2 regions of the Heyndrickxia sp. FSL W8-0496 genome follow, and region 1 is predicted to be linked to the other one. Evidence: a T-box and tRNA genes for the amino acid it is inferred to sense, from the RefSeq annotation. Region 1 holds a T-box; the other holds one or more tRNA genes.

Region 1 (12,024 bases):
TCGCCCATTAAAGCGGTACGCGAGCTGGGTTCAGAACGTCGTGAGACAGTTCGGTCCCTATCCGTCGTGGGCGTAGGAAATTTGAGAGGAGCTGTCCTTAGTACGAGAGGACCGGGATGGACGCACCGCTGGTGTACCAGTTGTCTTGCCAAAGGCATCGCTGGGTAGCTATGTGCGGAAGGGATAAGTGCTGAAAGCATCTAAGCATGAAGCCCCCCTCAAGATGAGATTTCCCTTAGTTTATCTAAATAAGATCCCTGAAAGATGATCAGGTTGATAGGTTCGAGGTGGAAGTGTGGCGACACATGGAGCTGACGAATACTAATAGATCGAAGACTTATCCTAATTTGATTTAAGGTTATTACACTTCTTTATATATCTAGTTTTGAGGGAATAAACCCTTAACAAAATATAGTCTGGTAATTATGGCAAGAAGGTCACACCCGTTCCCATCCCGAACACGGAAGTTAAGCTTCTTAGCGCCGATGGTAGTTGGGGGCTCTCCCCCTGCAAGAGTAGGACGTTGCCAGGCAATTGTAAGCACAGAGCTTGTTCTCTGTGCTTTTTTGTATGCACTTTAGAGTTTGCTTTGTAAATATTTGAAGATTAAATAGGGTGTTTTCTCTGCTGTAATTGATAGAAAAGTACTGATAAATGGATAATCATTAGTCGGCGTTGTTTTTATAAGTTCACACCACCATTCGGTTTCATAACGGGCAATCATGCTTAAATTGTATAAAAGTAAATAATGGATAATTAATTCAGGATAATACATATATTTCGTTTGTTTGTTGGGTAAGCAAAAGCTATTTTTTGTTAAATGAAAACGGAAGGGAAGTAAAGGAGTATCCTCATTTGTACTTTTAATAATTATATAATCTTTATCATAATTTATCGTTTGAATGGATATAGCATTTTTATCTTTTAATAGACGTGTGAAACTGTCTAATGTTAAATGGTATTGATCGAGAATAGATAAAGGAATGGCATATTCTATATTTTTTTTTAGAATATGAATGATGTTACATTCGTTAATAAATGTGAAACAATCATCTAATTCTGGTACTTGATAAAATAGATCCTTCATAATAATTTTTTCACCTTCTAGGTGTTCCACGTGAAACATTTTTTTTGAAAAATGAGTACACAGTCCCATCTTCTGTATCTTTATTTCATCATTCATAAACTGATAGTGTTGCTTTTTTTTCTTTCTGGAAGAAACTCCATGAGCTAATACAGAAGTAGATTCTGGATAATCGGGATCTACGGATAATAAACAAGCCTTTATTAAATGGATTAAGCCATAAAAGAGTAGCACAGGCTTAATTGGAATCGGTGCATGTTCAGCTTGTGAGTAATACATTTCGCCATGTTGGAGAAAATAGATAAAAGGATAACAATTATCATAACTTTTTATTTCATGATTATCGATCTGCATATTTTTGTAGCAACGATTTAATAGCTTTTGTGTCATGTCTGCAGATTGATACAAATTTAACCGTTTCCAAACAAGATCTTTATTCAAAAGAATGACCTCCGAATTTTTTGAAAAATTGGACATATTATTAATTCCTTGACAGTAGTTTAACCAATTGATAACCTACTAATAATATTTTGGGAGCAGGAGGAATGAAAAAATGTGGGAATCAAAATTTTCTAAAGAAGGATTAACATTTGATGATGTACTGTTAGTGCCAGCGAAATCTGAAGTTTTACCGAAAGACGTAGATTTACAAGTGGAATTAACAGAGACCTTGAAGCTTAATATTCCGATTATTAGCGCAGGTATGGATACTGTTACTGAAGCGGAAATGGCCATTTCAATGGCGAGACAAGGTGGTTTAGGCATTATTCATAAAAATATGAGTATTGAGCAACAGGCAGATCATGTTGATAAAGTAAAACGTTCTGAAAGTGGAGTTATTACAGACCCATTCTTTCTAACTCCTGAACACCAAGTATTTAGTGCTGAGCATTTAATGGGTAAATACCGAATTTCCGGTGTGCCTATCGTGAATAATGAGGAAGAACAAAAGCTTGTTGGCATAATTACTAATCGTGATTTACGCTTTATTCAAGATTTCTCGATAAAAATTTCTGATGTAATGACAAAGGAAAACTTGGTAACTGCTCCTGTCGGTACAACGTTGAATGATGCAGAAAAAATTCTTCAAAAGCATAAAATTGAAAAGCTCCCATTAGTTGATGAAAATGGTGTATTAAAGGGACTTATTACTATTAAGGACATTGAAAAGGTCATTGAATTTCCTAATTCGGCTAAAGATAATGTAGGACGCCTTTTAGTTGGTGCTGCTGTAGGTGTAACTAGTGATACTATGAAACGTGTAGAGGCACTAGTGAATGCAAATGTAGATGTTATTGTGATAGATACGGCTCACGGGCATTCTAAAGGTGTTTTAGACACTGTGAGCAAAATTAGAGCTGAATATCCAAAGTTAAATATTATTGCAGGAAATGTGGCTACTGCTGAAGCTACAAAAGCGTTGATTGAAGCAGGGGCAGATATTGTTAAGGTTGGAATTGGACCAGGTTCAATTTGTACAACAAGAGTGGTAGCTGGTGTAGGAGTACCACAAATAACAGCTATCTATGATTGTGCGACTGAGGCAAGAAAGCATGGTAAAGCAATCATTGCAGATGGTGGTATTAAATATTCAGGAGACATTGTTAAGGCGCTTGCATCTGGTGGACATGTTGTAATGCTTGGTAGTCTTTTAGCAGGCACAACAGAAAGCCCTGGTGAAACAGAAACGTATCAAGGCAGAAGATTTAAAGTATACCGTGGAATGGGTTCAGTCTCTGCGATGGAGCAAGGGTCAAAAGACCGTTACTTCCAAGAAGATGCGAAAAAGTTTGTTCCTGAAGGTATTGAAGGACGTGTTCCATATAAAGGGCCACTTGCTGATGTTATTTTCCAATTACTTGGTGGAATAAAATCTGGTATGGGTTATTGTGGGACTAAAGATCTGAAAGCCCTCCGCGAGGAAGCTCAATTCATTCGAATGACAGGTGCTGGCTTAAGAGAGAGCCATCCACATGATATCCAAATTACTAAAGAAGCACCTAACTATTCGCTTTCATAATATAGATAATATAGTTTAAATTGATAGAAGTGGTAGGAATTTACACAAAAAAGTGCATTTCCTGCCACTTTTTGTTTAAGTTAGGTATATCCTCCGTCTACTATTATGTTAAGAACTATGTTAAAATAACGAAAGTGTATACATAAATAGATGGAGGGTTCTTAGTGGAAAAGAGAAAAGTAAAAAAGATATTTGCCATGATAATGGCTTTTTCGTTGATGTTTGGAATATTTCAATTGCCACAAAAGGCGTTAGCTGCAGAAGACATTTTAGATATTCATGCAGACGGAGCTATATTAGTTGAAGCAAGTACGGGTAAAGTATTATATGAAAAAAATCCAGACACTGCACTAGGAATTGCTTCAATGTCAAAAATGATGACAGAATATATCCTTTTGGATTCAATCAAAAAAGGCAAAGTAAAATGGGATCAAGAATATACCGTTAGTGATTATGCTTTTAAAATATCTCATGATACAAATCTATCAAATGTGCCGTTAAGAAAAGATGTTAAATATAAAATTAAAGACTTATACCAAGCAATGGCTATTTATTCAGCAAATGCAGCAACAATTGCTATTGCAGAAACGATTGGTGGGTCAGAAGAAAACTTTGTCAAGATGATGAATGAAAAAGCAAAAGAGCTTGGATTAAAAGATTATAAATTTGTAAATAGTACAGGATTAAATAATAAGGACTTAATGGGAATGCACCCTAAAGGATCAGGTCCTACTGATGAAAATATTATGTCTGCTAGAGCAACAGCTAAATTAGCTTTTCACTTAATTAATGATTTTCCTGAGGTATTAAAAACTTCTAGTATTTCAAAACAAACATTCCATGCGGGTCCTGGTGAAGATGTTAAAATGGAAAACTGGAATTGGATGTTACCATCTTTGGTGTATGGATCTAAGGACAATGGGGTAGATGGTTTAAAGACTGGAACGACTGATTTTGCAGGATACTGTTTTACAGGTACTGCTCAAAAAAATGGAATGCGCGTGATAACAGTTGTTTTAAATGCAACGGATGGTAAAGGTCAAGGTGGCTATAAAGCAAGATTTGATGAAACAAAAAAAATGATGGATTATGCATTTGCTAATTTTTCTGTAAAGGAAATTTACCCAGGGCAATATAAGATTAAAAATCATGAATCACTGCTAGTGGAAAAAGGGAAAGAAAAAAAGGTAAGCATGTACACAAAGGATCCAGTAAAGTTAGTAATCAAAAATGGAGAAGAAAAGTTATATAAGCCTGTTTTTAATGTTGAAAAGGACAAGCTCAATAAGGCTGGTAAATTAACTGCACCTGTTAAAAAGGGTGAAAAAGTTGGTACGTTAACCGCTGAGTATAGTGGTAAAAATGATTTTGGTTACCTAGACGGTCAAAAATCGGCAAGTGTAGATGTCGTGACTGGTGAAAAGGTTGAAAAAGCAAATTGGTTTGTATTAATGATGCGTGGAATTGGTGGTTTTTTTTCTGACATATGGAATGGAATCACTTCGACGGTAAAAGGCTGGTTTTAATAAGCTTAGGAAAAAGGATACCTATCTTGACATGGTGTCCTTTTTCTAGTTTATTTAATTTAGGAAGGCTCTTTTCGCAAACATTTTTGTATCTAAGTAAAGCTTTAACGCATGACTATCGGATGAAGTTCATTATATCCTTCATTTCACTGAAAAAAGTGCTGCAAACTCCATAAGAATCGCTGAATCCTTTATTGGGTGTAAAAGCCTTCAGTTGGACTTTTACATAAGCAACAAAACTATACGAAAACAGCTTTTAGCAATTAAAAAGAGTGGAAAAACTTTTCAAATGCCTTATCCTGCTTTAGGGTATATATAGAATTGCAGGATTTGGCTGGTAAGGAGTATATGGAATGGTCAAAATTGGGGTACTAGGTTTACAAGGTGCTGTTAGAGAACATGTACAGGCTATTGAAGCATGTGGTGAAGAAGCTATAATCATAAAAACAAAGGATCAATTAGATGAAATAGATGGTATCATCCTTCCTGGTGGAGAAAGTACTACTATGCGACGCCTGCTTGATCGATATGATTTTATGGATAAGCTTCGACAGTTTGGAGAACAGGGAAAACCAATGTTTGGTACATGTGCAGGTTTAATTTTATTAGCTAAAAAAATTCAAGGTTATGATGAACCGCATATTGGTTTAATGGATGTAATGGTTGAACGAAATTCTTTTGGTAGGCAAAAGGATAGTTTTGAAGCTGATCTAGCTATAGCTGGTGTGTCGGATCATTTTAATGCTGTTTTTATCCGTGCTCCTCATATTGTTAATGTTGGTGAGGATGTTGAGGTCTTAGCCAAGCATGAAGGGAAAATAGTGGCTGCACGAGATCGACATTATCTAGGATGTTCCTTCCATCCAGAGTTAACAAAGGATAGTGGATTGACACAATATTTTATTGACATCGTAAAAAAACAAAAAGTTTTAAATAAATAGTTGCAAAGAGGCAATACTTATAGTAAATTAATTGTTAAAATCTATGTAAAGCAATGAGAGGAAATAGTAACAAGAATGATCCTTCTAAAGAGAGTCGATGGCTGGTGCAAATCGATGAAGGCGACTTGTGAATCCATCCTTGAGCAAAGTACCGAATGGAATAAGAATTGTGGCTAATTTTCTTAGACTTAGCGTTTGCATTTATCTTATTAGTAAGTACTTTCGGGTAAAACCGTTATCGATTAAGTGGAAGGTATGAATCTATACTTTCAAGCTGGGTGGCAACGCGGGTATCTCTCGTCCCTTTTTTAGGGACGGGAGTTTTTTATTTGTTTTTGATTCACATGCCACGATTAGTAAAAAATAGCTTACTATTTAAAGGAGGAATTATCTATGCTTGATATTAAGTTTTTACGTACTAACTTAAAAGAAGTAAAGGAAAAAATGCAGCACCGTGGGGAAGACCTTGCTGATTTTGGGAAATTTGAAGAATTAGATAAAAAGAGAAGAGAACTTATTGTCGCTACAGAAGAATTAAAGAGTAAACGAAATGAAGTGACTCAAAAAATAGCACAGCTCAAGAGAGAGAAACAGGACGCAGATGAATATATTAAAGAAATGCGTGTGGTTGGGGATCAAATCAAACAATATGATGATGAATTACGTGATGTCGAAGAAAACCTAGATCATTTATTGTTATCTATCCCGAATATTCCTCACGAAAGTACACCAATTGGAGAAACTGAAGATGACAATGTCGAAGTACGTAAATGGGGGGAAGTAAGAGAGTTTGATTTTGAACCAAAGCCTCATTGGGATGTAGCGACTGATTTAAATATTTTAGATTTTGAACGTGCGGCCAAAGTAACAGGAAGTCGATTCGTATTCTATAAAGGTTTAGGTGCACGTTTAGAAAGAGCACTCTTTAATTTTATGCTTGATCTCCATGTAGAAGACCATGGGTATGAAGAAATTTTACCGCCTTATATGGTAAATCGTACGAGCATGACAGGTACAGGTCAACTTCCTAAATTTGAGGAGGATGCATTCTTAATTGAAAGTGAAGACTATTTCTTAATTCCGACAGCAGAGGTACCTGTAACAAATTTACACCGTGATGAAATATTAAATGTAGATCAGCTACCTATTAATTATGCTGCTTTTAGTGCTTGTTTCCGTTCAGAAGCTGGATCTGCAGGTCGTGATACACGAGGACTTATCCGTCAGCACCAATTTAATAAAGTGGAGCTTGTAAAGTTTGTTAAGCCAGAGGATTCATATAATGAATTAGAGAAGCTGACTGGACATGCAGAAAAAGTTCTACAGTTATTAGGACTCCCTTATCGTGTTATGAGTATGTGTACAGCTGACCTTGGATTTACTGCAGCGAAGAAATATGATATCGAAGTTTGGATTCCAAGTTATAATACGTATCGTGAAATCTCTTCTTGTAGTAATTTTGAAGCATTCCAAGCTCGACGTGCAAATATTCGCTTCCGTAGGGAATTGAACGGAAAACCTGAACATGTGCATACCTTAAATGGTTCAGGTCTTGCTATAGGACGTACAGTAGCTGCTATCTTAGAAAACTACCAACAACCAGATGGTAGTGTAATTATACCGGAAGTATTACGACCATATATGCGTAATGTCGATCGAATTAGTGTAAAATAATTAATAGGAGGGGAGTAATCCCCTCTAAAAATATTTAAAATCATATTGACGCTAACGATTAAATATGATATATTATTTCTTGTCGATATGGAGGAATACCCAAGTCTGGCTGAAGGGATCGGTCTTGAAAACCGACAGGCGGGTTACACCGCGCGGGGGTTCGAATCCCTCTTCCTCCGCCATTGATAAACACAACGCGCATAAATTATTGGAGATTAAAATTCGTTACTTTGTAACGAATTTTTTGTTAATATTTTTCGGAGTGTAAAAATTACGCCATGCATTTAGTTGCATGGCGATTTTTTTAGGAAAAGAAATATAAAGTCAATATTGAATTATCCATCTGTTTTTCTCGTCTGCCCCCTACGACAAACTGATAGCAGCCTGTCCCTTTATCTAATTTTGATGAAGGTAAAATTACCATATTAAATTTCACAGTTGGTACACCGATGAATGGGGGCTTGTATTTTTCTGTCTACTTTTTCAATAATTGAGTTTGTTTGAGGAAATATCCAATTCGTTCAATAATCGGTTCGATGCTTGTTTCCTCTTTCATTAAGTCATAATCTCTAATGTTAATTCGTAAAACTGGGCATGCATTAAAAGAATTAATCCAGCTTTCATAGCGTTTATGCATTTCTATCCAATATTCTACAGGTGTGCTTTGTTCCATAGGTCTACCACGTTTTTGAATTCTCTCTAAAATATCCTCAATGGACCCTTCTAGATAAATAAGTAAATCAGGGTGTGGAAAATACGGAGTCATGATCATGGCATCAAAAAGATTTTTATATGTTTCATAATCTACCTTGGACATGTTTCCCTTTTCGTAATGCATCTTGGCAAATATACCTGTATCTTCATAAATTGAACGATCCTGAATGAATCCTCCACCATATTCAAAAATTCTCTTTTGCTCTTTAAAGCGTTCAGCTAAGAAATAGATTTGCAAATGAAAGCTCCAACGTTTAAAATCATCATAAAATTTATCTAAATAAGGGTTAGTATCGACCTTTTCAAATGAGGTGCGAAATCCTAGTGCATTAGCTAATGAGCTAGTCATTGTAGACTTTCCCACTCCAACTGTTCCAGCAATGGTTATGATAGCGTTGTTAGGGATTTGATATTTATTTCGAAGTTCCATGAATCTTTACACCTTCTTTTAATGTTGTTGTTATTTTCTCTAAAATTAATGTTAAATCATCCGGGTTTTTAACAAAATCCAATTCATCTCCATTGAATTGTAAAACAGGAATATTAGGGTGGGTTAATGTAAAGTTTTGCATAAAAGTCTCGTAATCAGAGGAAAGCTGTTTAATATAATCTGGACTAATATTTTTTTCAAAATCTCTCCCACGCAGCTTTATTCTCTTCATGACCGTCTCTAAGCTTGCATTAATGTAAATCACTAAATTCGGTTGTGGCATTCCCTCTGTTAAAATATCAAATATTTTTAGATACTTAATATATTGCTCATCTTTCAGTGTCCTTTTCGCAAAAATTAAGTTTTTGAAAATATGATAATCAGCTACAACTGGTTTATCGAATGATAAAAATTTACTATTCACATCCTCAAGCTGCTTATATCGGTTACAAAGAAAAAACATTTCCAACTGAAAACTCCACTCTTCAATATCTTGATAGAATTTCTCTAGAAATGGGTTCTCATCAACAATTTCCTTTAATAGATTGTAGTTGAAATGTTCTGAAATTGCTTTTGCGAGTGAGGTTTTCCCTATACCTATTGGACCCTCAACCGTAATAAACGGTACATTTACCATCTATTTTCCTCCTCACCAATTAACTATACAAATATATATATAAGAATAATATAGTCCAATGTAAAAACACGCTAATTGCTATTTTAGCATATGTATTGTTCGGTGTGACAGGGAATAAATTGGATTCCTATAGGTAATATAATATGGAAATAAAAAGTTGGCATCTAAGAGATGCCAACTATATGGGTTTCTTTACTTTTTAGTTACATTAAAGTTTTCTACAATCAGTAACCAGTTTTGTGGGAAGGAAAGACCTAATTTCCAATAGCTCATACCACGTAGATTTAATTCCTTAATCAGGTCAAATTTGGCCTGTATGGAGCGGGCGTCTTCAAACCATACTTTATGTTTTTTATTTTCTTCGTCAGTATATTCAAATGTTGGGGCTTGTGCTTCTAGGTCATAGTTAATAGGTACATTATATTTTGCTGCTAATTGTATTGCCTGTTGTGGACTGACTGCTTTTGCGGTATCCTGGCCCGGGGTAAAGGGAAGTGTCCAATCATAACCATATAGATTCTGCCCCATTAGAATTTTTTGTGGAGGAATTTCTGTTACGGCATATTCTAAAACATCACGAACTGAGTTAATAGGTGAGACGGCCATAGGGGGCCCACCACTATATCCCCATTCATAGGTCATAATTACAACAAAGTCAACGATTTCACCATGGGCTTTATAATCATGAGCTTCATACCAAAGCCCTTCTTGGGTTGCACTCGTCTTAGGAGCTAGGGCGGTTGAGAGCAACCAGCCTTCTTGATTAAAGCGTGCTTTTGCTTTTCTAAGGAATCGATTATATGCTTCTTTATCTTCAGGTCTTAGAAATTCAAAATCAATATGAATATCGCGAAAGCCATATTGTTTCGCTGTATTCACGATATTATTTAAAAACTGATCCTGCACATCCATATCATTTAATAATATTCTGCCTAGTTCATCACTAAATTGGCCATTTTCCTGGTTATTAATAGCCATTACAAGGATATTTTGATTGGCTCTTGCAATAATCGGTAAATTTCCAAGTGGAGGAGCAATTAAAGATCCATCACGATTCACTTGAAACGCAAAAGGAGATAGATAAGTTAAGTATGGAGCAGCCTTACGAGCACTATTCTCTAAAGATTGTGAAACAGTTGTTCCGAAGGGTTCTACATAAGCATTAAATTCAGCATCTTCTTTACGCTGAGGAGGAATATATAATCTCATTCCGATTTGTAATGGTTGGTTTACCGACATTCCATTAATTCTAGCGAGTTCAGGTAATGATAGATTGAACTTCCTTGCAATCTCCCAAAAACTATCCCCCGGTTGGACCCAATAAAAGCTACCTATAATTGGTATAACAATCGTTTGACCAACGACTAAATGATCAGGATTTGGAATTTCATTAGCCGTAACTAGTTCTACTACTGGTACTCGATAAGTACTTGCTATACTAGCCAAAGAGTCATTTGGTTGTACTACATGAATTTGCACACTATCCCTCCTTTTACTTAGTATCTGTTTTCATCTTATGATTTAATATGATAAGAAATGTTGAATATCTGGATTTTTTCTCATTTCGATCAGATTAAGATATAATAAAATTTATTCTAAAACTATTAAATAGAGGTTTATATTGTGAAAAATGCTGATGAGTACTTTATGAAGCTAGCCATAAGTGAAGCAAAAAAGGCTGAAGAGAAATGTGAGGTACCTATTGGTGCGGTTGTCGTTTTAAATGGTGAAGTTATAGCAACTGCGCATAATTTAAGGGAGTCCACTCAAAATGCCATTACCCACGCAGAAATATTAGCGATTCAAAAGGCATGTAAAAAAATTGGATCATGGCGTTTGGAAGATGCTGAACTGTATATAACTTTGGAGCCATGCCCGATGTGTAGTGGAGCTATAATCCTCTCACGAATTAAGAAAGTGATATTTGGTGCCCATGATCCAAAGGCTGGTTGTGCAGGGACATTAATGAATTTGTTGGATGATCAACGCTTCAATCACCAATGTGAAGTTGTTAGTGGAGTTTTGGAAAATGAATGTAGTGTGCTTTTGAGTGACTTTTTTAGAAATATCCGAAAAAGGAATAAAGCAGAAAAAGAAAAGCGCAAAACTACTGAATCCAATAATTAACATTTGATATCCATTGCATTTTTTGCAAAAAACTAGTATACTTTATTTTGCGTTGATAAACGCATAATATATGGTATCAATTTTGCCGTGCTAGGTGGGGAGGTAGCGGTGCCCTGTACTTGCAATCCGCTCTAGCAAGACTGAATCCCTTCTTGAGGCTAGTATCCTGTAGGGCCTGCCTTAAGTAAGTGGTGTTGACGCTTGGGTCCTGCGCAATGGAAATCCATGAACCATGTCAGATCCGGAAGGAAGCAGCATTAAGTGGACTCTTCCATGTGCCGCAGGGCAGCCTGAGCCGAGCTAACTGCTTAAGTAACGCTTATGGGAGCTAGTCGAGGGAAGGTGCACGGCAGTTAATTTACATAAATAGTCAACTCATCCTTCGGGGTGAGTTTTTTGCATTTGGTTCAGCTCATTAGTGTTTCTTAGCTGGGGGGATATATAAGAGAACCAATTTTTATTGTTTCATAAAGCTGTTAGAGAAAGACAGATAAAATAATTCTCTAATAATTGTTCATCATGTAAAATTATTATTAAATAAGGTATAATATGAGAAAAGTAATGTTTCGATTATACAGTACGAAATTCGCTTATAATGAAGAAAGAAATCGTTTCATAATGTCTTTAAAGGAGGGGTGTGCATTTGAGTTATCAAGCATTATATCGAGTTTGGCGTCCGCAGGTCTTCGAGGACGTTGTGGGACAACAACATGTGACAAAGACACTGCAAAATGCCCTCCTACAACAAAAAATTTCTCATGCATATCTTTTCTCAGGACCAAGAGGAACAGGAAAAACAAGTGCTGCCAAGATTTTAGCAAAAGCGGTAAACTGTGAAAGGTCCCCAGTTACTGAGCCATGTAATGAGTGT
Region 2 (12,024 bases), 460 kb from region 1:
GTTTTTAGACAATTTCGCAATAAGATCATAATCAGTATAATGAGTAGTTGCCTCAACGATCGCACGCGCAAATTTTTCAGGATTATCGGATTTAAAAATTCCTGATCCAACAAAGACTCCATCTGCACCTAATTGCATCATTAATGCCGCATCTGCAGGTGTCGCCACTCCACCTGCTGCAAAATTAACCACTGGAAGTTTTCCAGTTTCTTTAATTTCTAGCAATAATTCATATGGTGCCCCTAAATTTTTTGCTTCTGTCATTAACTCATCTGTCGACATACCTACAACCTTTTTGATTTGTGCTTGCATTTGACGCATATGCCTCACAGCCTCAACAATATTACCAGTTCCGGGCTCACCTTTCGTACGGATCATAGAAGCACCTTCACCAATACGGCGACCTGCTTCGCCTAAATCACGTGCACCACATACAAAAGGTACGGTGAAATCACGTTTGTTTAGGTGATACAATTCATCTGCTGGTGTTAATACTTCACTTTCATCAATATAATCAACACCCATTGCCTCTAAAATACGCGCCTCAACAATATGACCGATTCTTGCCTTTGCCATAACTGGGATTGTAACAGCATTCATTACTTCTTCAATGATCGTTGGATCTGCCATACGGGCAACCCCACCTGCTGCTCTTATATCTGATGGAACACGTTCTAACGCCATTACTGCAACTGCCCCTGCTGCTTCAGCAATTTTTGCCTGCTCTGCATTCACGACATCCATAATGACGCCACCTTTTTGCATTTCTGCCATCCCTCTTTTAACACGATCTGTACCTAATTGACTCATTCTTCCCACTCCTTTATTCTCCTACTCTCAATCAACCTCTTTCTAGTTTAAGAAAGGAGTTTTTTGACAATAAAAATTATTTTCATCTTAGTGGTAGTATATCGGGGTTTGGATTGGTAAGATATATCCATAACCATTAATTTTTATCAATCCATAAAAGGAGGGGTATTATGATAAAAATAGATCGAAAAAATCAAAAACCAATCTGGAAGCAATTACTTGATCAAACGATAGAAAATATTACAAGCGGAAAATGGAAGGCTGGCTATAAACTGACCCCGACTCGGGAGCTAGCTCAACAATTAGGCATTTCTCGTTCAACCGTACAAGCAGTCTATGAGGAGCTTTTCAGCAGAGGCTATATCGTGACATCACGCAGGGGTGGGACAAGAGTTAGTGATTGGAATCCTTCGGTCATTTCACCTGATGAACAAAGCGCCTATTATTTATCTCCCCCAGCCATCCCTATACTTGAGGAGAGTGTTCAACGATTACAGAAATGGTCAGGAAGCAGAGGGCAAAGTGAAATAAGTATTGATTTTTCCCCCCATGAACCATATATCGATACTCTATTTCAGAAAAAATGGAGACAGTCCTTCATCCATTCCACTTCTGGAGAAGATTTATCTTGCTGGAGTTATGGAAATTCTTTAGGCTATGAGCCTTTACGTATACAAATTCAACATTATTTATCTGTTGAGAGGGGAATTCATGTTGATATAAATCAAATTTTATTAACCTCTGGAGCCCAACAAAGTGTGGACTTAATCTCACAGGCTCTCTTATTAGAAGGAGATACTGTTTCCGTTGAGGACCCAGGTTTTCCACCTGCTTGGCTTGCTATGAAGTACCGACGAATGAACGTCGTTCCTGTACCAGTTGATGAGAATGGAATTAAAGTTAATCGTATTCCAAAATCGTCAAAGCTGATATATGTAACACCCTCTCATCAGTCTGCCACTGGTGTCATTATGTCTTTCAAAAGGAGAAAAGAATTAACGGAGCTAGCAAAGAAAAATCATGCCTGGATTATTGAGGATGATTATGATGGTGAGTTTAGATACAGTGGGGAACCTCTCCCGACATTATTTAGTCAAGAACCAGGATGCACCCTTTATCTTTTAAGTTTTTCCAAAATGACTGCACCAGGGGTTCGGATCTCTGCGATTATCGGACCTGTTGAGGCCATTTCACAAATGTCTCGTGTATACGAGCTTACTTCTCGTCATCTTCCGATTATGGAACAACTAACCCTCACTCATTTTATTGAGCAAGGCCATTTTACAAGACATATGAGACGCACAAGAAATATCTATCGAAGAAGACATGAGGCAATGATCAAGGCGATCGCGGAAACGAAATTAGAGGAAATATTTTCTGTTAAAGGGGTAGAAACAGGTCTTCATATGCTGCTTGAGGCGAATGAGGAATTTAATGAAGAGGGGATAATGAAAAGAGCCATTAAAAATGGCATACGTGTCTATCCGCTTAGCCCTTATTGTCTGAAAAGCAAGCGTAAAGGCTTAGTATTAGGTTTTTCAAAAGTGGATGAAGAAACAATTGAATATGGAATTAATCAGTTATCAGAACTCGTTAGAAGTTGATTTCGATACTATTCGAATCAACTTCTTTACTGAATGAGGGGGACGGTTTTCAACCGACATTTGAGTTAGTACTTTCCCAAAGAGAGGAAAGATCCATGTAAATAAAATAGATCTTTATTATGAATGGTTCTATTTTTTGTATCTTAGCAGGAAAGAGGCTTCAACTCCCTTAACATTGAAAAAATTTAAGATTTATACATTGAAACGGTATCCGGCTCCCCATACTGTTTCTAAATATTTTGGATGTGCAGCATCTCTTTCGATTTTTTCACGTAACTTTCGAATATGAACAGTAACCGTTGATACATCTGCGGCAGAATCTACTCCCCACACTCGTTCGAATAACTGTTCTTTATTTAATACTTGATTAGGGTGCAGAACCAAAAAAGTTAACAGGTCAAATTCCTTTGTTGTAAAAAATACATATTCACCATTAATATGAACTTTGCGAGCTACTTTATCAATTGTAATTCCATGAACATTGATGATTGTTGATACATTCCCACCAGCCAGTCTTTCATAACGTGTTAAATGGGCTTTCACTCTTGCAACAAGTTCACTAGGACTAAATGGCTTTGTAATATAATCATCTGCCCCAAAGCCAAGACCTCGAATTTTATCAATATCTTCCTTTTTAGCTGACACTAAGAGTATCGGAATATCTTTCACTGAACGTATTTTTTGACAAATTTCAAACCCACTAATTCCAGGAAGCATGATGTCTAGAATAATCAAATCATAATTCTGTTCAAGTGCAGATTGGAGACCTTGTTCACCCGAATGTTGGATATCGACACTAAAACTATTTAATTCTAGATAATCCTTTTCTAATTCTGCAATACTTATTTCATCCTCTATAAGTAATATCTTTTTCAATGTTACTCACCTTTTTCCATAGCTTTATTTAACGTAAAACAAATACTTGTCCCCTTATTTAACTCACTAGTTGCCCAAACCTCTCCTCCATGCTCATTGATTATTTTTTTGACAATGGCTAATCCTAAGCCACTACCACCTGTTTGAGAATTTCGAGACTGCTCTGCACGGTAAAACCGATTAAATATATAAGGCAAAGCTTCAGGTTTAATACCACAACCATTGTCAGTCACTTGAACGACTATATCCTTATCCCTCTCTCTTAGAGCAATAATAATATGCTTTTCACTTTTATCCATATATTTAACACCATTATTTATTAAATTGGCCATAACACGTTTTAGCTTTTCTCTATCAGCAATGACAAAAGTTTCCCCCAGCGTATGGATTAATTCTAAAAGGATACCTTGTTGAAGTAGATCAAGTGATAGCTCCTCTACATAATCCTTCATGTATTGAACAAGTTCGATCTTTTCAAATGAAAACTGTTCCTTTTGTAAATCTAGTTTGGAGAATAAAAATAATTCATCTATCAATAGGTCCATGTCCTTTGCTTTTGTGTAAACTGTCGTCAAATACTTATCCATTTTTTCTGGCGTATTCGCTACACCATCTTTTATTCCTTCAACATATCCAATAATCGATGTAATAGGGGTCTTTAAATCATGCGAAATATTTGATAATAATTCTTTTCGATTTTCTTCATATTGGAGCTGTAGGTCGATAGAATCTTTTAATTTGATTCTCATTTCTTCAAATGCTTGGTTCAATTGTCCAATCTCATCCTTTGAGGAGGGAATAATTTCAAAGTTTAAATCTCCAGATTTTATCCGTTCCGCCCCCTCTCTTAGAATAGATATTGGCTTGATAATGCTTCTTGACACTAAGTAATTCAGGACACCAATCATCATAATAAAAAGAAGGAGCAGTGATCCTAATAAAATTGGAAATAACTCTTTAGATAACTCAGCGTAAGAACTTACTTTTCTTAAAACAAAAATACTTCCTTTTTCTTTATCTGAAAAGCGGAAATCAAATTTTACATAAGTAAAAAATAAACGATTTACTTTTATCGTATCGCGAGAATTTATATTTGTCTCTTCGAAAGGTGGGAGCACTTTCAGTAAGGATTGACCATCAAAGGTAGGTGACTGATAAGTGATTTTAGAGTCCTTTCTTACAATAATGCTTATATCCTTTTGGTCGATCTTCCTTACTAGTTCTTGATCCAGTAGCTTATCAGGAGTATGCTTGGCCAGAAGCTTTAAATCAAGGAATGCATTTTCCTCTGCAGGGGTTAAAGGCTTTTGAACATAAGTATTTTTGTAAAAATGCTCGATGGATTTTAAATCGCCCGTAATCGAAAATATAATCAAAAAAGTAGCTGCTAATAATAAAACAATTGAAAAAACAATTACTCCAATATAAGACAACAGAAACCTTATTTTTATAGATATTGTCATTCCCTCCCCTCTTATGCTATATTCAAGAAATGTCATCTGCGTGGTGTTAATTTTAAGATTATCTTATACAAGAAGTTACCAAAACATATTACTTCTTCTAAAAAACAAATCGATTGTGGAATATTTGTTGTTTTTGTAAAAGCATTATAACAGCGATTCTTATGAAGGTTCGTTCTGTCTAATTCTTTCCATCAAATAAGTTGGGGAATGGTTCCCCATTCCCTCTTTAAAACTAATATGCTTGTCTTATAAGACTTTATTAATGGGTAAATTCCGGTTTTAACTCTCCTTTATAAGGTTCATGCTCAACGAATACAGTTATATCGCTACCATCTTTAGCCTTACCAGTCCTTTTATACGTAAATTTATTATTATTAAGCTCGGTCAGTTCAAGTGCTGCACCATATTTATTATTTCCTAAAGAAACATGTGCTCTAATTTTATTTTCGTGCACAATATCGAAATAGCCATAATCTCCACGACTTTCTCCAGTTTCTGGATTGAAAAATTCATATTTATTCGTCTGACTATCAAATTTTGCAATACTAATAAAGTTCTTATTATATGCTGTTACATCATTACCCTCTTCATCTAATACCTTTGTTCCATGCCATAAAGTGTGTGATAAAATCTCATCTCCATCAATGTCTGTTACGATCTCTCCTGTAGAAGTGTCTAACTTCTTGTCTTGATCAGTAAAAGAAAGTTCTTTGTCTTGATATGGAATATGTTCAACAAATACCTCTACCTCATTACCATTAGCGTCTTTACCTATTCGTTTATATGTGAAAATATCTTTATTTAATTCCGTAATGTCGACAACTGCTTGATAATTCATTGATTCTGAAATTAATATTCGTTTCTCTCCATCATTAGTGATAAAGAAAGTTCCTTTATCTCCTCTACTATCACCTGTTTTAGCATCGAAAAATTCATATCTACCAGTTTTAGCATCGTATTTCGCAAGACCAATGAAATTTGCATTCTCTTTTGTTAAATCATTATTATCTTTATCATACACCTTTGTACCTTGCCAATTTGTACTACTAAGTATCTCTGCCATTTCTTGGCCTTTAGTCAATTTAGCTTCAGAAGTTTTTTCCTCATTTGTTTTAGTTACTTCAGTTTTTGTTTCTTTCTCTTTAGATGCAGAATCATTTACCTCTTGCTTTGATTGACATGCTGCAAGCAGGACTGCAACCGCAACACATGCTACCATCATTACTTTTAATTTATTCATATATTTACCTCCGTTGTGTGCAACATAAAATTTGTAAAGCGTATTTAGACCCCGAAGAATCCATGTTGTAGCAGATCATATAAATGATTTGCCGCGTAATTAGCAGCGAGTAATAACCATGGGGTATTCTTCCTTTTTTACAGACAAAATTATCTCTCCTTATCTATAAGTAAAATCATGAACATCCTTATCGTACATCTAACACATAAACTGCCAATAAACTGCATCTTAAATAAATAGAAAAAAAAGATAAAAATTTTTTAAGATTTATCCTAAGCGGATACGATCGGTCACTTGAAGAATTTCTATTGTGGAGGAATATCAATAATGAATTTGAGGATTTGTAATATAGCACGGTAAATTAAAGAACTTCAGCCTTCTTCATTCTACTGATAAATGTGCTTCAGTCTATATCAAATGTAGTAAAAACTATAGAGGTAAGAACATCATTGATTAATGAGCTTTAACTTCGAAGATTCTAACGAAAAAGAAAAAATGCTTTTTTATATTGAACGTTCAAATATTTTCCCAAAAAAAATAAAAGATGGTTTTATGTAACCATCTTAATCAATCAAAAGTGTTATTCACATCTCCTACGGAGAAGGTGGGATTTGAACCCACGCGGGCTGTTAACCCCTAACGCATTTCGAGTGCGTCCCCTTCAGCCTCTTGGGTACTTCTCCAACATATTAATTATAATAAATTCCTTCTGACCTCTGCAATCTTTTTGATTAAGGAGGAAATCAATAGAATAGTGCCAGATATTTTCGGTTAAATTATTGATAATTCTGCTCCAGATGAACATGTAAATACTTTCAGGAAAACACGTGATATAAGGAGGAATATTAGTATTGGAAAATATCGATTTTTTAAATTTCAAGGAAGACTGGACATATATCAAACGAATGATTATTAGTGTAGCTGTCCATTTAGAGGAAAAGCATGACTACATTCGGGAACGTGCTGTAGGGGATCTTATTGATATTATTCAGGAAATGGATAAGCGGGAGCCTAGACGAGATTATTCGTAAATTACTAATAATTTAATTATTTCGATATAGTAAAATGTGTAAAACTGGTATAGACATCTTTATCACTTTATACTATTCTTACATTACGTAGTTTCTTCGATAAATTTCACCATTTATCGAGCTTACGTAATAAAATTTCTTGAGGTGGGCATTATGCTATCATTTTTACAAAAAATCGGTAAATCACTTATGCTGCCCATTGCTGTACTTCCAGCTGCTGGATTACTGTTACGCCTTGGTCAACCAGATTTACTTGATATTAAATTTATTGCAGAAGCTGGGAATGCTTTCTTCGGAAGCATGACATTGGATCCCGCCAATGATCCTGGAGCAGTTTTTAGCAATTTAGCTTTACTTTTCGCGATCGGAGTAGCCATCGGTTTTGCGAAGGATAATAATGGAGCTGCCGCTCTTGCAGGTGCCATTGGTTATATGGTATTAGTTTTCACTACACACGCGATTGATCCTTCCGTAAATATGGGGGTTCTAGGAGGAATCATTTCGGGGATTGCTGCTGGATTACTTTATAACCGCTTTCATGACATCCAATTGCCTACATGGCTTTCCTTCTTTGGAGGACGTAGATTCATCCCAATTATTACCGCTGTTGTAAGCGTTATAATAGGAATTGCCTTTGGATATGTATGGCCGTATGTCCAAAATGGTATTGATTCGTTAGCTCATTGGATTACTACTAGTGGAGCATTCGGATATGGAGCATTTGGTTTCCTAAACCGACTACTTATTCCACTAGGATTACATCATATTATCAATACGTTAGTTTGGTTTGATTTCGGAACATTTACAGACGCTGCTGGTGCTGTTTATCACGGGGATATCACAAGATTCCTTCACGGTGACAAAACGGCCGGTGTCTTTACAACTGGATTCTTCCCGATTATGATGTTCGGATTACCAGCTGCATGTATTGCTATGATTATGGCTTCAAAAAAAGAAAGACGGAAGAAGGTAGCAGGACTATTACTTGGTATGGCGTTAACTTCATTTGTAACAGGTGTTACGGAACCAATTGAGTTCTCCTTTATGTTTATTTCACCTTTACTTTACGGAATTCATGCTTTACTAACTGCATCTTCTTTTGCTATTACGTATTTATTAGGTATTCATACATCGTTTAGCTTCTCTGCAAGCTTAATTGATTATATTTTGAATTTTGGAATTGCCCAGAAACCGCTTTTATTAATCTTAGTTGGTATCATTTACGCAGTTGTTTATTTCGTTGTCTTCTATTTCTTTATTAAATGGCGTGATTTAAAAACACCAGGTCGTGAAGATGAAGACGAAGTAAATGATGAAGTAGAAAATGTTACTGGTGATGATAAATATACAAGAATGGCTACGGGATTTTTAGCTGGACTTGGCGGCAAAGAGAACTTAACTAATATTGATAACTGCGCTACTCGTTTACGTCTTGATGTTAAAAATAGCGGTGATGTTAATGACAGTATGATCAAACGCTATGGTGCAAGAGGCGTCATGAAAACGAGCAAAACGAGTGTACAAATTATTGTTGGTCCAGATGTAGAATTTGCTGCTAATGCTTTAAAGAAGCTTTATGCCATGGATCAACCTCCCGTACCGGCAACATCTCCAATACAAGAGAAGGCTGTCGAAACTGAGGATCAAAAAGCACATGTGAACATTCAACAATTCTCCTCCCCTTTATCTGGGCAGATCATGGAGATTGAAAAGGTTCCTGATCAAGTCTTTTCACAAAAAATGATGGGGGACGGCTTTGGTATTGATCCACAACATGGTGAAGTATATGCTCCATTTAATGGTATTGTTAAATCAGTTTTCCCAACAAAGCATGCAATCGGACTTGAATCCGAGGACGGTCTCGAAGTATTAATTCATATGGGGCTCGATACAGTTAATCTTAAAGGTGAAGGATTTACTGTCTATGTAAATGAAGGTGATCAAATATCAATTGGTCAAAAATTAGCTGATATCGATATTGAAGCCATTAAAAATAAAGTACCATCATTAATCACGCCTGTTGTGTTTACTAATTTAAAAGATGGACAGCAGGTAAAAGTGGTAAAATCAGGTTTCATTCATCATGGTGATAAAGAGTTTTTTGAGATTCATTAATAATGATCTTTGTTGAAAAGGGCTATAGTGAGATAGCCCTTTTCAAATTTACTCTACTTTTTTCAATCGTTCTGGAAGACTTTGAATAGATTGGACAACTGCATCTAGCTTTGATGCAATTCGATAGAGAAGATACAGGGTCACAATGATTGGAAAGCCTACCTCACTGATGAAAGGCATGAGATGGTCCACTTATTGCCACTCCCCCCATTATTAATAAATAAAGGCCTGTCCATTGTTGTGGACGCAGACCTTTACTTTCAAGCTTAGATTAATCAATCATAATCTCTGTGATATTATTTTCAATCAATCTAGCCCCCTTCAATTCCATATATGCTGAACCATTTGAAGTACGAAAGACATTTGATTCAATAATATCTGCCATCGCAGCCTTTACCTGATCTGTATCAACTGGTTCAATTGGAGCTTCTATTGTAATTCTTGCCGTTTTATTATCATCGGTCGTGAATTGTAATTCTAACGTTTTCAAAACTATCACCTCCATATTAGTTAATAAGTGAACGAATCTTATGCTTTAACATCTGAGTTGTCATTTCTCTCAATACTAAAAAGATTCTTCTGAGATAATGAGCCGATTGCTTGTGCAGCTTGCAGAAGTTCATCTGGTGTGGCTTCAAGACGAACATTATTGAAGGTCCTTGATTGATAGACTGGCTTGCCATTATCGTCTACACCATTGTCAAATACTAATTTTAAGCTTGAACCCTTTAAAAGCACCTGTGCCATGTTGTTCACCTCCTTTCACTCCTTATATATAAGTGAAAGGAAAAAATAGACACCCCAAAAGAAAATAAAATAAAAAAATCAGTGAAGAAAGAATCCTCACTGATTAGTTTTATTTGCTCTTTTTTTGTTCATTATTTGCTTAACAATAAGTATTGCTAGTAGTGCCCCTCCTGAATCTAGTAACACATCTGTGACTGAAGCTGTCCGATTTGGTACAAGTGATTGATGATATTCATCACTCGCAGCAAACAAAGTTGTTAAAAACCAAGCAAAAAAGAGCTTATTTTTTCGAAATGCAAAATATAACAAGATCCCTAATAACCCAAAAATACAAATATGGGTTAGCTTTCGAATAATGAAATTCAACACTTCTGCTGCGCCACCATTCAATCCGGTTACACGCTCGATCCAATCTTGCGTATTAGATCCTGTTGATTCTGGTGAAGCTGTGAAACAATAAATAATCACACATAAAATGATGGCTATAGCCCACCATATCTTTTGCTTTTTCATCCAATCCTACCTTTACATTAAAGTGAGTTTAATATTTCGATTCCTTCGTTTCGGGGGCTATTAACAAATTCAGAAATAGGATATGCATCCATTGCAGTTGAATCATAGGGAACTAATAAGGATTTTAATTGGTCTTCATCCTGAATTTTACGATCAAGCCATTGCCGCTCTGACTCCTTTGTTAAAATAACAGGCATTCGATCATGAATATCAGCCATCAATTCATTGGCCTCCGTCGTAATGATTGTACATGTTTGTATTATTTCCCCTGCTTGAATCCAGCGATCCCAGAGTCCTGCAAAAGCAAATGGTTGTTTATCTTTTAAAAAAATGTGAAATGGCTGCTTCTTATTCTCATCCTTTTTCCATTCATAAAAACCATCAGCTATTACTAAACATCGTCTCCTTGTTAGCAATCGTTTAAAGCTTGGCTTTTCATGGATTGTTTCCGCCCTAGCATTAATCATTTTATACCCAATTTTTGAATCATTCGCCCAAGAAGGAATAAGCCCCCAACGTAAATACCCGCCTCGCCTTCCATCTTCCCCTTCTATTACCGCTAAAACATCCTGACTCGGAGCAATATTAAATCGAGGTAAAATTTCAAACAAATCACCATTAATAAGCTCAAACTGATCTAATAAAATATCGATATTTGAATACAAATTAAAACGACCGCACATACAATCCCTCCTGTGCACCCAACTTATTTTAACTTATTTGCTCATTTTTTTGAAAGACACTGTTCGAATAGTTTGTAACCTGAATAAAATAAGCCACATTCTTTTACTAAGGTTGTTTTTCGTATAGTTTGTTGCTTTTGTAAAAACCTAACTACCGGCTTTTACTACCAATAAAGGATTCTAGCAGGTCTTACAGAGATTGCAGCCTTAAATTTACTAGCAAAAAAATTCTAGAAAATAAAGGATTTACAAATAACTTATCGAATATTCATTAAATATACATATTTTAGACACAAAATAGACAATTTATTTATGGAAGGTGGATTTTTCTATGACTGTACGAATAAATCTATATTCATTTTTATTAGCATTCATTAGCATACTTCTTTTTACGTTTGTTTATCTTTTTGATTTTCCCGCTACAATTACCGCCATTCAGCCATTATACATTACCTTTATATTATCACTAATTACATTCTACCTCAGCATAATAGGCTTATTCTCAGTTAAGGATTGGAAATCTGGAGTACGCAGTCTTTTGTCCATTATTATCTCTTTAGGTCTTATTGCTGTACAACTATCCATAATTATATTTTAAGGATCATGGTCAATTATATCCTAAAAACAACAACCATTTTGATTTTCTTTGGTGATTTTGTCCTTCAAGGAATGAGCACTTATAAAATCCCCCTATCCTATAGATCGGGCAAATGATACACAACCTAAAAAAGCTGAGAGAATCTAATTTCAAACATTCTCTCAGCTTTTTATTGATTCAATAACCTATTTACTATCATTATAAAGATGACAACTTACAAAATGTCCTGGCTTTGCTTCTTTCCATTCAGGTTTCTTCTGTGCACATATGTCCATTGCGTGGCGGCAGCGAGTTCGAAATACACAACCGCTTGGTGGATTGATTGGACTTGGAACATCTCCTTG

The links. A T-box is a leader RNA that pairs with one kind of tRNA and senses whether it is charged. The one in region 1 lies ahead of serS (serine--tRNA ligase), so its partner is inferred to be a tRNA-Ser.
Region 2: it has a tRNA-Ser gene. The T-box ahead of serS (serine--tRNA ligase) is inferred to sense a tRNA for this amino acid. The anticodon was not compared.

Annotation. Positions count from the first base shown of each region.
Region 1 is NZ_JBBOXX010000001.1:15,175-27,198, forward strand. Features, by position in the region: rRNA gene NST63_RS00060 (23S ribosomal RNA) at 1-345, shown strand, start outside; rRNA gene rrf (5S ribosomal RNA) at 416-532, shown strand; gene NST63_RS00070 (YaaC family protein) at 578-1,525, opposite strand; gene guaB (IMP dehydrogenase) at 1,638-3,104, shown strand; gene NST63_RS00080 (serine hydrolase) at 3,269-4,630, shown strand; gene pdxT (pyridoxal 5'-phosphate synthase glutaminase subunit PdxT) at 4,984-5,571, shown strand; T-box leader at 5,616-5,879, shown strand; gene serS (serine--tRNA ligase) at 5,965-7,245, shown strand; tRNA gene NST63_RS00095 (tRNA-Ser) at 7,335-7,427, shown strand; gene NST63_RS00100 (deoxynucleoside kinase) at 7,721-8,389, opposite strand; gene NST63_RS00105 (deoxynucleoside kinase) at 8,373-9,026, opposite strand; gene NST63_RS00110 (glycoside hydrolase family 18 protein) at 9,219-10,505, opposite strand; gene tadA (tRNA adenosine(34) deaminase TadA) at 10,647-11,153, shown strand; RNA gene ffs (signal recognition particle sRNA large type) at 11,239-11,503, shown strand; gene dnaX (DNA polymerase III subunit gamma/tau) at 11,797-12,024, shown strand, end outside.
Region 2 is NZ_JBBOXX010000001.1:475,848-487,871, reverse strand. Features, by position in the region: gene pdxS (pyridoxal 5'-phosphate synthase lyase subunit PdxS) at 1-810, opposite strand, end outside; gene pdxR (MocR-like pyridoxine biosynthesis transcription factor PdxR) at 981-2,414, shown strand; gene NST63_RS02660 (response regulator transcription factor) at 2,607-3,290, opposite strand; gene NST63_RS02655 (sensor histidine kinase) at 3,293-4,747, opposite strand; gene NST63_RS02650 (DUF4822 domain-containing protein) at 5,013-5,993, opposite strand; tRNA gene NST63_RS02645 (tRNA-Ser) at 6,590-6,676, opposite strand; gene NST63_RS02640 (hypothetical protein) at 6,845-7,024, shown strand; gene nagE (N-acetylglucosamine-specific PTS transporter subunit IIBC) at 7,178-9,139, shown strand; gene NST63_RS02630 (YvrJ family protein) at 9,188-9,331, opposite strand; gene NST63_RS02625 (DUF2922 domain-containing protein) at 9,411-9,629, opposite strand; gene NST63_RS02620 (DUF1659 domain-containing protein) at 9,668-9,886, opposite strand; gene NST63_RS02615 (VanZ family protein) at 9,983-10,399, opposite strand; gene NST63_RS02610 (SOS response-associated peptidase) at 10,417-11,082, opposite strand; gene NST63_RS02605 (hypothetical protein) at 11,414-11,680, shown strand; gene NST63_RS02600 (ABC transporter ATP-binding protein) at 11,866-12,024, opposite strand, start outside.